DNA from 3 places in the Mesorhizobium sp. WSM4989 genome. Region 3 is predicted to be linked to each of the others. Evidence: predicted binding sites of a transcription regulator. Region 3 holds the regulator's gene; each other region holds the start of a gene.
The links. Region 3 encodes PhoB, which activates phosphate uptake and scavenging genes when phosphate is short. Its sites were predicted from a motif close to TGTCATNNANCTGTCAT; they were not measured.
Positions count from the first base shown of each region.

Region 1: P9217_RS10120 (DUF1045 domain-containing protein) is a predicted target of PhoB. The motif match lies at 1,755-1,771, and genes of this name have one in related genera.
Region 2: ugpB (sn-glycerol-3-phosphate ABC transporter substrate-binding protein UgpB) is a predicted target of PhoB. The motif match lies at 3,290-3,306, and genes of this name have one in related genera.

Region 1 is NZ_JARTVN010000001.1:2,108,564-2,113,054, reverse strand. Features, by position in the region: gene iolE (myo-inosose-2 dehydratase) at 1-558, shown strand, start outside; gene P9217_RS10130 (hypothetical protein) at 621-833, shown strand; gene iolB (5-deoxy-glucuronate isomerase) at 848-1,660, shown strand; gene P9217_RS10120 (DUF1045 domain-containing protein) at 1,810-2,517, shown strand; gene P9217_RS10115 (alpha-D-ribose 1-methylphosphonate 5-triphosphate diphosphatase) at 2,548-3,687, shown strand; gene phnN (phosphonate metabolism protein/1,5-bisphosphokinase (PRPP-forming) PhnN) at 3,684-4,310, shown strand; gene P9217_RS10105 (ABC transporter permease) at 4,453-4,491, opposite strand, start outside.
Region 2 is NZ_JARTVN010000003.1:58,426-62,916, forward strand. Features, by position in the region: gene P9217_RS25070 (sn-glycerol-3-phosphate import ATP-binding protein UgpC) at 1-98, opposite strand, end outside; gene ugpE (sn-glycerol-3-phosphate ABC transporter permease UgpE) at 105-953, opposite strand; gene ugpA (sn-glycerol-3-phosphate ABC transporter permease UgpA) at 962-1,846, opposite strand; gene ugpB (sn-glycerol-3-phosphate ABC transporter substrate-binding protein UgpB) at 1,917-3,227, opposite strand; gene P9217_RS25090 (EAL domain-containing protein) at 3,555-4,491, shown strand, end outside.
Region 3 is NZ_JARTVN010000003.1:182,522-187,012, forward strand. Features, by position in the region: gene P9217_RS25685 (ROK family transcriptional regulator) at 187-1,422, shown strand; gene phoB (phosphate regulon transcriptional regulator PhoB) at 1,739-2,428, opposite strand; gene phoU (phosphate signaling complex protein PhoU) at 2,448-3,152, opposite strand; gene pstB (phosphate ABC transporter ATP-binding protein PstB) at 3,173-3,976, opposite strand; gene pstA (phosphate ABC transporter permease PstA) at 3,973-4,491, opposite strand, start outside.

The sequences.
Region 1 (4,491 bases), on a different contig from region 3:
ACCAAGCCAAAGCTTTCGGCCGACGAGATGAAGGCCTATGCCCGCCGCGTCACCGAATTCGGCGAATGGTGCGCCGACCAGGGTATGCCGCTTTCCTACCATCATCACATGGCGGCCGTGATCGAGACCGAGCCGGAACTCGATTCCTTCATGCATCATTCCGGCGAGGGCATCCCGCTGCTGCTCGATGCCGGCCACCTCGCCTTCGCCGGCGGCGATGTGTTGCGCGCCATCGGCAACCACCACAAGCGCATCAACCACGTCCATGTGAAGGACGTGCGCATGAACGTGATCGACGGGCTCGACCGCACGAAACAGTCCTTCCTCGATGCCGTTGCGCTCGGCGCCTTCACCGTGCCCGGCGACGGCTCGCTCGATTTCGGCGCGATCGTCCAACGCTTCGCCGACTACGGCTATGAAGGCTGGTTCGTGGTCGAGGCCGAGCAGGATCCGAAAAAGAACCCGCCGCTGAGGATGGCTGAGGTCGGCCATAAGGAGCTGATGCGGGTGATGACGGCCGCCGGCTATACGGTCGAGACGCAGGGCTTCCCGGCGTAAGCGGTGGATCGTCCGGCCGCTCGCTCTATCTGATGCGTTTGGACAAGTCCCGGATTGGCGCGATGAAAGACTATGAACACCCCTTCTTCCGACCGCTGTGGCGGCGCATTGCCGTCGTCGCCGTCTGCCTAATCTGGTCGGTGATCGAATTCGCCTCCGGCACGCCGTTCTGGGGGGTAATCGCGCTCGGCTTCGCCGGTTACGCGGTGTGGCAGTTCTTCTACCTCTACAAGCCGGCCGAGGAGCCCAAGCCTCCGGCCGAGCCGAAGGAATGACCCAGGAGACAAAAATGTCGAAACTGCTCGTCAAGGCCGACAAGGGCCACGGCCACGTCGCCCACGTCACCCCGCAAAGCGCGGGCTGGACTTACGTGGGTTTCGATCTCCACCGGTTGCGGCCGGGCGAGACGGCCGCCGGCAAGACGGGCGAGCGCGAGGTCTGCCTGGTGTTCGTCACCGGCAAGGGCAAGGCTGCGGCCGGCGGCAAGGATCTCGGCCTGCTCGGCGAGCGCATGTCGCCCTTCGAAGGCAAGCCCTGGTCGGTCTATGTGCCGCAAGGCTCCGACTGGGCAGTGACCGCCGACACCGAGCTGGAGCTTGCCGTCTGCTCGGCGCCCGGTCTTGGCGGCAGCCTGCCCGCCCGCGTCATTGCGCCCGACGATCTCGGTCAGGAAGTGCGCGGCAAGGGCACCAACACCCGCTACGTCACCAACATCCTGCCCGAGGGCAAGCCGGCCGACTCGCTGCTGGTGGTCGAGGTCATCACGCCCGGCGGCCATACCTCCAGCTATCCGCCGCACAAACACGACCAGGACAATCTGCCGGCCGAGTCCTATCTCGAGGAGACCTATTATCACCGCCTCAACCCGCCGCAGGGTTTCGCCTTCCAGCGCGTCTACACCGACGCCGACAGAAATGGCGTGCGCGATCTGGACGAGGCGATGGCGATCGAGGACGGCGATGTCGTGCTGGTGCCGAAGGGCTACCACCCGTGTGCGGCCTGCCACGGCTATGATCTCTATTATCTCAATGTCATGGCCGGCCCGAAGCGGACATGGAAATTCCACAACGCCGCCGAGCATGAGTGGCTGATGAAGGCGTGAGATTTTTCATAGCCCTCAACCTGTTGGTCCAGTTCGGGAAAATCGTCGGCTAAGGACCGCCGGAGCCTGGGTTGCCTTCGAAAACCCATGAAAGCTTCGTCAATCCGTCATGGAAATCACCTATGGCAGCGGTCTGACGAGGATTTTCGATGCGCTATGCCATTTACTTTACCCCGAGGCAGGATGAGCCGCTGGCGCGGATTGCCGCTAACTGGCTGGGGCGCGACCCGTTCGGCGCGCCGACGCGGCCGGTCGAGGGTGTGGGTGACCTGTCGGCGGCGGAAGTTGCCTTCCACACCGCCTCGGCACGGCGCTATGGGTTCCACGCGACGCTGAAGGCGCCGTTCCGGCTGGCGCCCAGCGAAACGGAAGCCTCGCTGCGGGCGGCGCTCGACGATTTCGCCGAGGCCACGGCACCAGTCGTCGTCCCGCGTCTGGTCGTCGGCCAGATCGACGGCTTTTTCGCGCTCGTGCCGGGAAGTCCTTTCGAGCCGCTCAACAGTTTCGCCGGCGAGGTCGTGCGCGCTTTCGACCGCTTCCGTGCGCCGCTGACCGAGGCCGAGATCGAGCGCCGCAGCCCAGACTCGCTGAAGCCGGATGAGTTCCGCAACCTCTGCCAGTGGGGTTATCCCTACGTCTTCGAGACGTTCCGCTTCCACATGACGCTCTCCGGACGGGTCGGGCCACAGGAAAGCCCGCGCCTTCGCGCTGCAATCGACAGCCTGTTCGCGGATGTGCTGCAGCGTCCGGTGCCGGTGGATGCGCTGACGCTGTTCGTCGAAACCGAACCGGGCGCGCCCTTCATGGTGCTCTCGCACCACGTGCTTGGACGCGGCCCGGCCAGAAAAACCGCCTGATGTCCGCCCGCCTGAGATAGGACTGCTGAAATGACCGCCGAGACCGTTTTGAACAATGCCCGCATCGTGCTGCCCGACGAGATCGTCGCGGGCTCGCTGCTGCTGCGCGATGGGCTGATCGCCGCGATCGAGCTGGGTGCGGCCCGCACCGGCGAGGACATGGGCGGCGACTACATCATCCCAGGTCTCGTAGAACTGCACACCGATCACCTCGAAGGCCATTACGCGCCGCGTCCGAAAGTGCGCTGGAACCCGATCGCCGCCGTGCTCGCCCACGATGCGCAGGTGGCGACCGCCGGCATCACCACGGTGCTCGACGCCTTGCGCGTCGGCATGGACGAGGATGCCGACCTGAAGTCCGACGACGTGCGCAAGCTCGCCGATGCGATCGAGGACAGCGTGCGCCAGGATCGGCTCAGGGCCGACCACTTCATCCATCTGCGCTGCGAGGTCTCGGCGCCGGACTGCCTCGAGGCCTTCGCCAATTTCGAGACCGACGACAGGGTGAAGCTCGCCTCGCTGATGGACCACGCGCCGGGCCAGCGCCAGTTCGTCGATCTCGAGACCTACGCCTATTACTACCAGCGCAAACTGAAGCTGACCGACCGCGACTTCGAGAAATTCTGCGCGAAGCGTATGGCCGAATCGGCCAAGAATTCCGGGCCGAACCGCGTCTTCATTTCCGCCGCCTGCCGCGAGCGCGGCATCGTGCTTGCCAGCCACGACGATGCGACAGCCGGCCATGTCGACGAGGCGGTGGAGCAGGGTGTGCGCGTTGCCGAATTCCCGACCACCGAGGAAGCAGCGAGAGCCTCGAAGGCGGCAGGGCTCGGCGTGCTGATGGGCGCGCCCAACGTCATGCGCGGCTCCTCGCATTCGGGCAATGTGTCGGCGCGCTCGCTTGCCGGCGACGGTTTGCTCGACATCCTGTCGTCGGACTATATCCCCTTCAGCCTGATTCAGTCCGCCTTCTTCCTCGGCGATGTCGTGGAAGGCATTTCGCTGCCGCAGGCGGTCGCCATGGTCTCGAAGAACCCGGCGGAAGCGGTCGGCCTTAGCGATCGCGGTGTCATCGAGCCCGGCCGGCGCGCCGACCTCGTGCGCGTGCGCGTCGACCAGCATGTGCCGGTCGTGCGCAACGTCTGGCGTCAGGGCAGGTGCGTCGCATGATGGTTTCTGCGCTGATCGAACGCGAACTCACCGAAACGCCTCCGATCCGCAACGGCGTGTTCGTCGCGGTGGTCGGGCCGAGCGGCGCCGGCAAGGACACGGTGATCGGCTACGCCAAGGCGCATTTTGCCGGCGAGACGCGGCTGGAGTTCGTCCGCCGCGTCATCACCCGTCCGAGCGACTCCGCCAGTGAGGACCACGATACGCTGGCCGACGCCGCCTTCGCCGAGGCGGAAGCGGACGGCGCCTTCGCCATCTGCTGGGACGCGCACGGCCTGCGCTATGGCCTGCCGGCCGATGTCGATTGGGCGATCGCCAATGGTCATGTTGCCGTTGCCAACGTCTCCCGTGCCGTCATCCCGTTGCTGCGTGAGCGCTATGCCAACCTGGCGGTGGTCGAGATCACCGCTGCGCCGGAGATCCTCGCCGAGCGGCTGGCGGCGCGCGGCCGTGAATCGCGCGGCGAGGTGCTGGCGCGTCTGGCGCGCAGCACCAGCGTGACGCTTTCCGGGCTGGATGTCACCTCCATCGACAACAGCGGCGCCAGAGAGATCGCCGGCGACCGTTTCGCCGAGGTGCTGCGCAAGGCGATGGCGTTTTCGGACCTTTCGGACATGATCTGAGGTGTATTGATTCAGGTGATGCCGGCTTGCGAGTGGGAGGTTGGGCCGAGACTTGTTGATGTCGGCGCCAACGTCCAAAAAATGTGTGCAGCACGCGAAGTTGAAATCTGCCCCGCTGCCTGCCGAGATCGGACGAGGGAAGCTACTCCGCCGGCGCGCCGGCGACGTTCCGGCGCGACGC
Region 2 (4,491 bases), 120 kb from region 3:
CAAAGCTGCTTGTCCGGAATGGCGATGGAAACGCCTTTCACGGCCTCGACGCCGCCGGCATAGAGCTTCCTCACATCATTGAGATCAACCGTCGCCATCGCCCCTCACTTCTCGGATTCGACCAGGCCGCGCACGAACCAGCGCTGCATCAGCACCACGACAAGGATCGGCGGCACGATGGCCAGCATCGCAGTGACCATCACAAGGTGCCACTGGGTATCGGCGTCGGCGAAGGAAACCATCTTTTTCAGCGCAATGACGATGGTGTTCATGTCGTTGCTGTTGGTGACCAGCAGCGGCCACAGATATTGCGTCCAGCCATAGATGAAGAGGATGACGAACAGCGCCGCGATGTTGGTGCGCGACAGCGGCAGGAGGATGTCGAAGAAGAAGCGCCACGGCCCGGCACCATCGACGCGCGCCGCCTCGACGAGCTCGCCCGGGATGGTCATGAAGAACTGTCTGAACAATAGCGTGGCCGTGGCCGAGGCGATCAGCGGAATGATCAGACCGGCATAGGTGTCGATCATGCCGAGATCGACCATCACCTTGTAGGTCGGCAGGATGCGGACCTCGACGGGCAGCATCAGAGTGATGAAGATCAGCCAGAAGAAGGTCATGCGCAGCGGGAAACGAAAGAACACGATGGCATAAGCCGACAGGATCGAGATGAAGATCTTTCCGACCGCGACGCCGAGCGCCATGACCGTCGTGTTGAGAAGCAGCCTGCCGACGCTGACGCCGCCGATGCGCCCGACACCGCCGAACAGGGCCTCGCTGTAATTGTTCCAGAGCTGGTCACCGGGCAGCAGCGGCAGGGGCGGCTTGAGGATCGTCTGCAGCGTCTGTGTCGAGGCCACGAATGTGTAGTAGATGGGAAATGCAACGATCAAAATGCCGAGAATGAGAGCGGCATGGGCGATCAGGACACGCAACGGGGACTGGCCGATCATCGCTTGCCTCAGCCGTAGTGGACCTTGCGTTCCACATAGCGGAACTGGATGGCGGTGAGCGCGATGACGATGACCATCAGGATCACCGACTGCGCCGCCGAGTCGCCGAGGATCAGGTTGACGAAGCCGTCATTGTAGACCTTGTAGACCAACGTCTCGGTGGTCTTGCCCGGTCCGCCGCCGGTGACGGCATGGACGATGCCGAACGTGTCGAACAGGGCATAGACAGTGTTGACGACCAGCAGGAAGAAGGTCGTCGGCGCGAGCAGCGGGAAGATGATGGTCCAGAAACGCTTGGTCTCGCGAGCGCCGTCGATCGCCGCCGCCTCGATCAGCGTCTTCGGCACCGCCTGCAGCCCGGCGACGAAGAACAGGAAATTGTAGCTGATCTGCTTCCATGCTGCGGCGGAAACCAAAAGGATCATGGCGTGACTGCCGTTGAGCAACGGGTCCCAGGCTATGCCGAGACTTCTCAGCACGTAGGATAGCGAGCCGATCGAAGGGTTGAACAGGAACAGCCACAACATGCCGGCGATCGCCGGCGCCACCGCATAGGGCCAGATCATCAGTGTGCGGTAGAGCGCTTTCCCGCGCACCACTTTTTCCGCCATTACGGCAAGCAGCAACGCCACTGCCATCGCCACGATTGCGGTGGCAAGCGAAAATACCACCGTTACCTTGATCGAGTTGAGATAGGCCGGGTCGGCAAGCACTTTGCGGAAATTGGCTAACCAGACGAACTTGCTCTTCAGCCCGAATGGGTCCTGCCTGAGCATGGACTGGTAGAGCGCCTGCCCGGCCGGCCAATAGAAGAAAACCAGTGTTATGGCGAGTTGCGGCGCCACAAGCAGGTAAGGCAGGACTTTGTTGGGGAAAACGACGCGCGGGGTCAGCTTGGTTTCCTCGTCAAGCAAGGATCGCCCGCGCCGATCCGCGCGGGCGACGTTTCATCCTCGGCCAGGTTTAGTTGCCCAACGCGTCCTTGATCGCCGCGTTGCCGCGCGAGACGGCATTGTCGAGCGCCTGCTGGGCCGTTTCCTGGCCGGCCAGCATCTTCTCGAACTCCTCGTTCTGGATATCGCGCACCTGAGGCAGGTTGGGCAGGCGCACACCCTTCGAATTTTCGGTCGGCGCCTTGCCGGTCATCTGCAGGATCGGTGTCTCGCGGCCCGGGTTCTTATCGTAGAAGCCGGACTTCTTGGTCGCCTCATAGGCTGCCAGCGTCACCGGCAAGTAGCCCGACTTCTGGTGCAGATATTCCTGCACCTCGGTCTTGGAGAGATAGGCGAAGAAGGCCGCGACGCCCTTGTACTCCGCATCGGATTTGCCGCTGAAAACCCAGAGGCTTGCGCCGCCGGGGGTCGTGTTCTGCGGCGCACCCTTGGCATCGCTGTCATACGGCAGTTGGCCGATGCCGTAGTTCATTCCCGACTTGACGATATCGCCGAGCCCGCCCGACGACTCGGTAAAGATGCCGCATTCTCCGGCGAGGAAGATCTGCTTGGCTTCGGAGGTTCGCCCGCCATATTTGAAAGTGCCATCCTTGGCGAGGTCAGCCAGCGCCTGAAAGTGGTTGACGAAAATCGGCGCATTGATCTTGAGCTCGACGTCGCCGCCGGCCAGTCCGTTCTGCTGGGTCGCCCAGGAAACATTATTCCAGGCGGCAAAATTTTCCAGATGGATCCAGGTCAGCCAGGTCGAGGTGTAGCCGCAAGGGGCCGCGCCGCTCGCCTTGATCTTCTTCGCCGCTTCCCAGACCTCGTTCCAGGTCTTAGGCGGGTTGTTCACGTCGAGGCCGGCCTTCTGAAAGATGTCCTTGTTGTAGTAGAGGATCGGCGAGGAGGAATTGTAAGGGAAAGACAACATGGTGCCGTCCGGCTTCGAATAGTAGCCGACAATGCCGGGCAGATACTGGCTCTTATCGAACGTCATCCCCGCGCCCGTCAAAACTTCGGCCACGGGTTTGATCGCGCTCTCGGCCGCCATCATGACGCCGGTGCCGACATCGAACACCTGGATGATGTCCGGCGCCTGGCCGGCGCGGAACGCGGCGATGCCTGCATTCAGCGTCTCGGGATAGGTGCCCTTGAAGACCGGAACGATCTGGTAGTCGCTTTGGCTGGCGTTGAAGTCCTTCGAGATCTTGTCGACGACTTCCGCATTGGCGCCCGTCATCGCATGCCACCAGCTGATCTGCGTGACAGCGAAAGCGGACGTGGTGGAAAGCAGGGTCAAGGTAGCGGCAACACCTGCCGCGAAGCCGAAGAGCTTCATGTTTTCATCTCCCGTTGTGATTGGCGAAAGGGGGGCTTCCGCAGAACCAGTATGTGTTGCGCATGACAATCGGACAACGGTTTTGTTATGCGTCGATGAACATCATCTGATCCTAAATTAACGTGCATCGGTCACGGCCGGGCAGATTGCTTGCCGGCTTAGGATTTGAGCGACTCCAACCATCGTATTGCGACAGCCGGCCCAACCTTATCCGTCCTTTACAACCTGAGGCACACGCGTCGGTTGCAGGTCCACTAATCGATTCTTCAGCCGTCGGGCCTTAAGCAATCTTAACTTGATTGATGCGGGAAGATCAGGTGGGGCCAAATGTTGACCGTCTATAATTGCATCGTGCACGAGCACGATCTGAGGTTGGTCGCACTTGCGGCGCTCATCTGCGGAATTTCCTCTTTCTCGGCGGTCAATCTTCTTCGCCATGTCGAGCAATCGACCAGTCGAAATCGCTACGCATGGCTGTTGATTGCAGCCACGGCGACCGGATTCGGTATCTGGGCGACGCATTTCGTCGCCATGATCGCCTTCACGCCGGGAATACCCAACGCCTATAACGCGGAGCTTTCCGCGCTTTCGCTGGCCGCCTCCGTAGTTCTGACAGCGGCCGGAATGTGGATCGCCACCATCCGCGGCGGCATTGATCACTATCTTGTCGGCGGCGCCGTGCTCGGCGTCGGCATCGCCGTGATGCACTATACCGGCATGGCGGCGTTCGAGGTCCAGGGCAGGATCGTCTGGAACGAGCTGCTCGTCGCTCTTTCGCTGGCGGCGGGCGTCACGCTTGCCGCGCTTTCGCTGCTCGTCGTGCTTTGCCGCCCGTCGACGCTTACGACGATCGCTGCCGCCGTCTTGCTCACACTGGCCATCTGCACACTGCATTTTATCGCCATGGCGGCGGTCTCGATCTATCCGGACTCCTCGATAGAGATCTCAAAATTCACCATCGCGCCGATGTCGCAAGCCTTTGCCGCTGCGGCGGCAAGCCTGGTCATTCTGGTGCTCTCGGCCGCGGCGCTCCGCATCGACCTGCGGTTCCGCCGGCATCAGGCGGAAGCGCAGCGCATGCACGGCCTGGCCAACGCGGCGGTCGAGGGGCTGATCGTTTGCGACGGCAGCCGCATCGTCAGCGCCAACGACAGCATCGCGGCGCTGAGCGGCATCGCGCCCGGCACGCTGAACGTGATGACGCTCAGCGACCTCTTCGGCGAACGCGTTGCCTCAGCCATCGCCGGCGGCAGCGGTCAGGCGC
Region 3 (4,491 bases):
TAAATAATGACAGTGCCGACCGCTTCTGCCACTATCGCGGAACAGTTCGGGAGGAGGCGCAGCCCGGTCCACCGAAACTTGTAAGACCAGGACGGTTCGGGTGCCGGCGTGCGGGACTGAACCGATCTGGCGCGTCGCCGAGTCCTGTGCATGATCGAGAGGCCGCGCTGACTGGGAGGAGAAAAAATGTCGGTCGGAATCCGCCACGACGATCTGCGCCGGCGCAACCGCGCCATGGTGCTCTCGGCCGTGCGCCGGGCCGGCCAACCGTCGCGCACGGAAATCGCCGCGACCACCGGGCTCAGCCATTCGACCATTTCGGCGATCTCTTCCGACCTGATCCAGGAAGGCATCCTGGCCGAGAGCAAGCCGAGCGAGACCGCGTCTCTGAAGCGCGGCCGGCCACAGGTGGGCCTCGCGCTCAAGCCGGAGGCGGCGGCGGTGGTGACGGTGGTGCTGTCGCTCAATTTCCTCTCGGTCGCCGTTATTGATTATGCGGGTCAGGTCATCGCCGAGGAGCAGCGCCGCCTCGATACGCTCACCATGCCGCGCAACGAGCTGATCGGCGAATGCTTGGCGATCGTGCGGCGCCGGCTGGACGATCCGGACCTCGACGTCGGCAGCGTCGCCCGCATCGCCATGGGCATCCAGGGCATCACCGATTCCCATGCCCGCGCCATGCTATGGTCGCCGATCACGCCGCTGACCGACATTCCCTTCGCCGACATCCTGGAAAAGGAATTCGGCATTCCGGCCACCATGGAAAACGACTGCAACATGATGGCGGTGGCGCTGCAGTGGCGCGATCCCGACCGCTATCGCGACAATTTCATCGCCATCCTGCTCTCGCACGGCATCGGCATGGGCCTGGTGCTGAAGGGCGAGCTGTTCACCGGCACGCATTCTTCCGGCGGCGAGTTCGGCCACATGATCCATCGTCCGGGCGGCGCGCTCTGCCGTTGCGGACGCCGCGGCTGCGTCGAGGCCTATGCCGGCAACTACGCCATCTGGCGCAGCGCCATGAAGATGAGCGAGGACGCCGAGCCGGTCGATGTCGGCGACGCCGACATGCGGGCGCTCGCCGCCAAGGCGCGCGAGACGGATGGCCCGGAGCGCGAGGCCTATCGCCGGGCCGGGGAGGCGCTGGGCTTCGGCCTTGGCAGCCTGTTCGCGCTGATCGACCCGGCGCCGGTCGCCATGGTCGGCGTCAGCGCCGCCGCCTTTGACCTGATCGAGCCGGCGCTGCGCGAGGCGATCGGCCAGACCGCCGGAGGCCAGCATTCAAACTCGATCTCCTTCGATACCGAGCCGAACGAATTGCCGCTGATCCGCGAAGGCTGCGCCGTGCGCGCGCTGACCTTCGTCGACCAGGAGATTTTCGCCCCGGGCGTGCAGGCAAGAGCGGGCAAGAACGTGGCCTGAGCAGCTTCGATAGCGATCGTTGGCTTCTGTGCGTCCTGCAGACGCCGGAGATTAGCGAAGGCCCCGCAGCTTCGTCATTCCAGGGCGGAGCAGGAGCGAAGCTCCGTCGCGGAGACCCTGGAATCCATGCCATTACCTCAATCGTCGGATGAGCGGAGCAGAATTTCTGCACCGCCGCGGCGCGTGGAAGTCGCGTGGATCGTCGGGTCTGCGCCGCGTCGCGACGCTTCGTGCTCCGCCCGTGGACGGCGAAGCACCAGCGTCTCGATAACCCGCCAGCGCAGATAGAACCCGTCAGACCTTCGGTGCCCTGGATCTAATCTTCCCTGATCGCGTAGCCCGCCCCACGGATGGTACGTATGACGTCCGGCATCCGGCCGTTGTTGACCGCCTTGCGCAGGCGTCCGACATGCACGTCCACGGTGCGCTCGTCGATATAGATCGTCTCGCCCCATACATTGTCGAGCAGCTGGCTGCGCGAGAACACCCGGCCGGGATGCCGCATCATGAATTCCAGCAGCCTGAACTCGGTCGGGCCGAGCCGGATCTCGCTCTTCTTGCGGTAGACGCGATGCGATTCGCGATCGAGCACGATGTCGCCGACCTTGAGCACGCTGGACAGCACCTCCGGCTTGGCGCGGCGCAGCAGCGCCTTGACCCTGGCCATGAATTCCGGCGTCGAGAACGGCTTGACCAGATAGTCGTCGGCGCCGGTCGAGAGGCCGCGCACCCTGTCGCTTTCCTCGCCGCGCGCGGTCAGCATGATGATCGGCAGGCGTTCGGTCTCGGGCCGCATCCTGAGGCGCCGGCAAAGCTCGATGCCGGACACCGCCGGCACCATCCAGTCGAGCACCAGAAGGTCGGGTACATTCTCCTGCAGGCGGATCTCGGCCTCGTCGCCGCGCGTCACCACCTCGACCTGATAGCCCTCGGATTCGAGGTTGTAGCGGAGCAGCACCCCCAGCGGCTCCTCGTCCTCCACCACCATGATGCGTGGCGCGATCATTTAGCAGGCACCTTCGCTGTCAGGCCGCCGGCGCCGACATCGCCGTCTCGTCCTGCTTAGGACGATTCGCCGGCAATTGCGTGCCGGTCAGCACATAGTAGGCGTTCTCGGCGATGTTGGTGACGTGGTCGCCTATGCGCTCCAGATTCTTGGCGCAGAACAACAGATGCGTGCAAGCCGTGATGTTGCGCGGATCCTCCATCATGTAGGTCAGGAGCTCGCGGAAGACGGAGGTGTATTTGACGTCGATGCGCTCGTCGTCGTTGCGGAGCTTGGCGAGCGCCGTGGCGTCGCCGGCGGTGTATTCCTCGATCACGCCCTGCACTTGGATCAGCACCAGCTGCGCCATCGAATCGATGGAGTGCGAAAGGTCGCGCGGCGCGGCGCTGATGCCGACCGAGCCGACGCGCTTAGCGATGTTCTTGGCAAGGTCGCCGATGCGCTCGAGATCGCCGGCCATGCGGATGGCGCCAACGACGCTGCGCAGGTCGTCGGCCATCGGCTGGCGTTTGGCAATCAGCGTGATGGCGCGATCGTCGAGCTCGCGTTGGCGCGCGTCCATGATGGCATCGTCGGAGACCACGCGCTGCGCCAGCGCGTTGTCGGAATTCAGCAGAGCCTTGGTCGACGCGCCGACCATCGAGCCGGCAAGATCGCCCATGTCGCGGATGAGCTGGCTGATCTGCCTCAGATCCTCGTCGAAGGAAGCGACCGTATGGGCCATGGTTATGTCCTCGTATGAACTCAGCCGAAGCGGCCGGTGATGTAGTCCTGCGTGCGCTTCTCGCGGGGCGAGGTGAAAATCTTTTCGGTCCGGTCGAATTCGATCAGCTCGCCGAGATACATGAACGCCGTTTGCCGCGAGACGCGCGCCGCCTGCTGCATGTTGTGGGTGACGATCACGATCGTGTAGTCGGCCTGCAGCTCGTCGATCAGCTCCTCGATCTTGGCGGTCGACAGGGGATCGAGCGCCGATGCCGGCTCGTCGAGCAGGATGACCTCCGGCTTCACCGCCACGGTGCGGGCGATGCAGAGCCGCTGCTGCTGGCCGCCCGAAAGGCTCTGGCCGCTGGCGTTGAGCTTGTCCTTGACCTCGTTCCACAGCGCGGCGCGCTTCAGCGCCTGCTCGACGCGATTGTCCATCTCGGCCTTGCTGATCTTCTCATACAGCCTAACGCCGAAGGCGATGTTCTCGTAGATCGACATCGGGAACGGCGTCGGCTTCTGGAACACCATGCCGATCTTGGTCCTGAGCAGGTTGAGGTCCTGCGAGCGGTCGAGGATGTTCTTGCCGTCGAGCAGCACCTGGCCTTCGGCGCTCTGCTTCGGGTAGAGCTCGTAGATGCGGTTGAGCACGCGCAGCAGCGTCGACTTTCCGCAGCCCGAAGGTCCGATGAAGGCGGTGACGCTGCGCTCGGGCAGCGACAGGTTGATGTCCTTCAGCGCCTTCGACTGGCCATAGTAGAAGTTGAGGTTCTTGACTTCGATCTTGGCCTTCTCGGCGGTCGTCTCGGCTACGTTCAGGTCGGTGGACAACATCGGTTTCATCTGTCCTCTCTGCGTCCGGTAAGGCTGCGGGCGAAGATGCTCAGCCCGAGAACCGTCAGGGTGATTATGAGTGCGCCCGTCCAGGCCAGTTGCTGCCATTCCTCATAAGGGCTCAGCGCAAACTGGAAGATGGTCACCGGCAGGCTGGCCATCGGCGCGTTGAGATTGCTCGACCAGAACTGGTTGTTGAGCGCTGTGAAGAGCAGCGGCGCCGTCTCGCCCGAAATGCGGGCGATCGCCAGCAATATGCCGGTGACGATGCCGGACAGTGCGGCGCGATAGGCGACCGAGCGGATCACCACCCAGCGCGGCGCGCCGATGGCGGTGCCGGCCTCGCGCAGCGCGTTGGGCACAAGGTTCAGCATGTCCTCGGTGGTGCGCACTACCACGGGGATCACCAGGATCGACAGCGCCACCGCGCCGGCGATCGCCGAGAAATGACCCATCGGCCGCACCATCAGCTCGTAGACGAACAGGCCGACGATGATCGACGGCGCCGACAACAGGATGTCGTT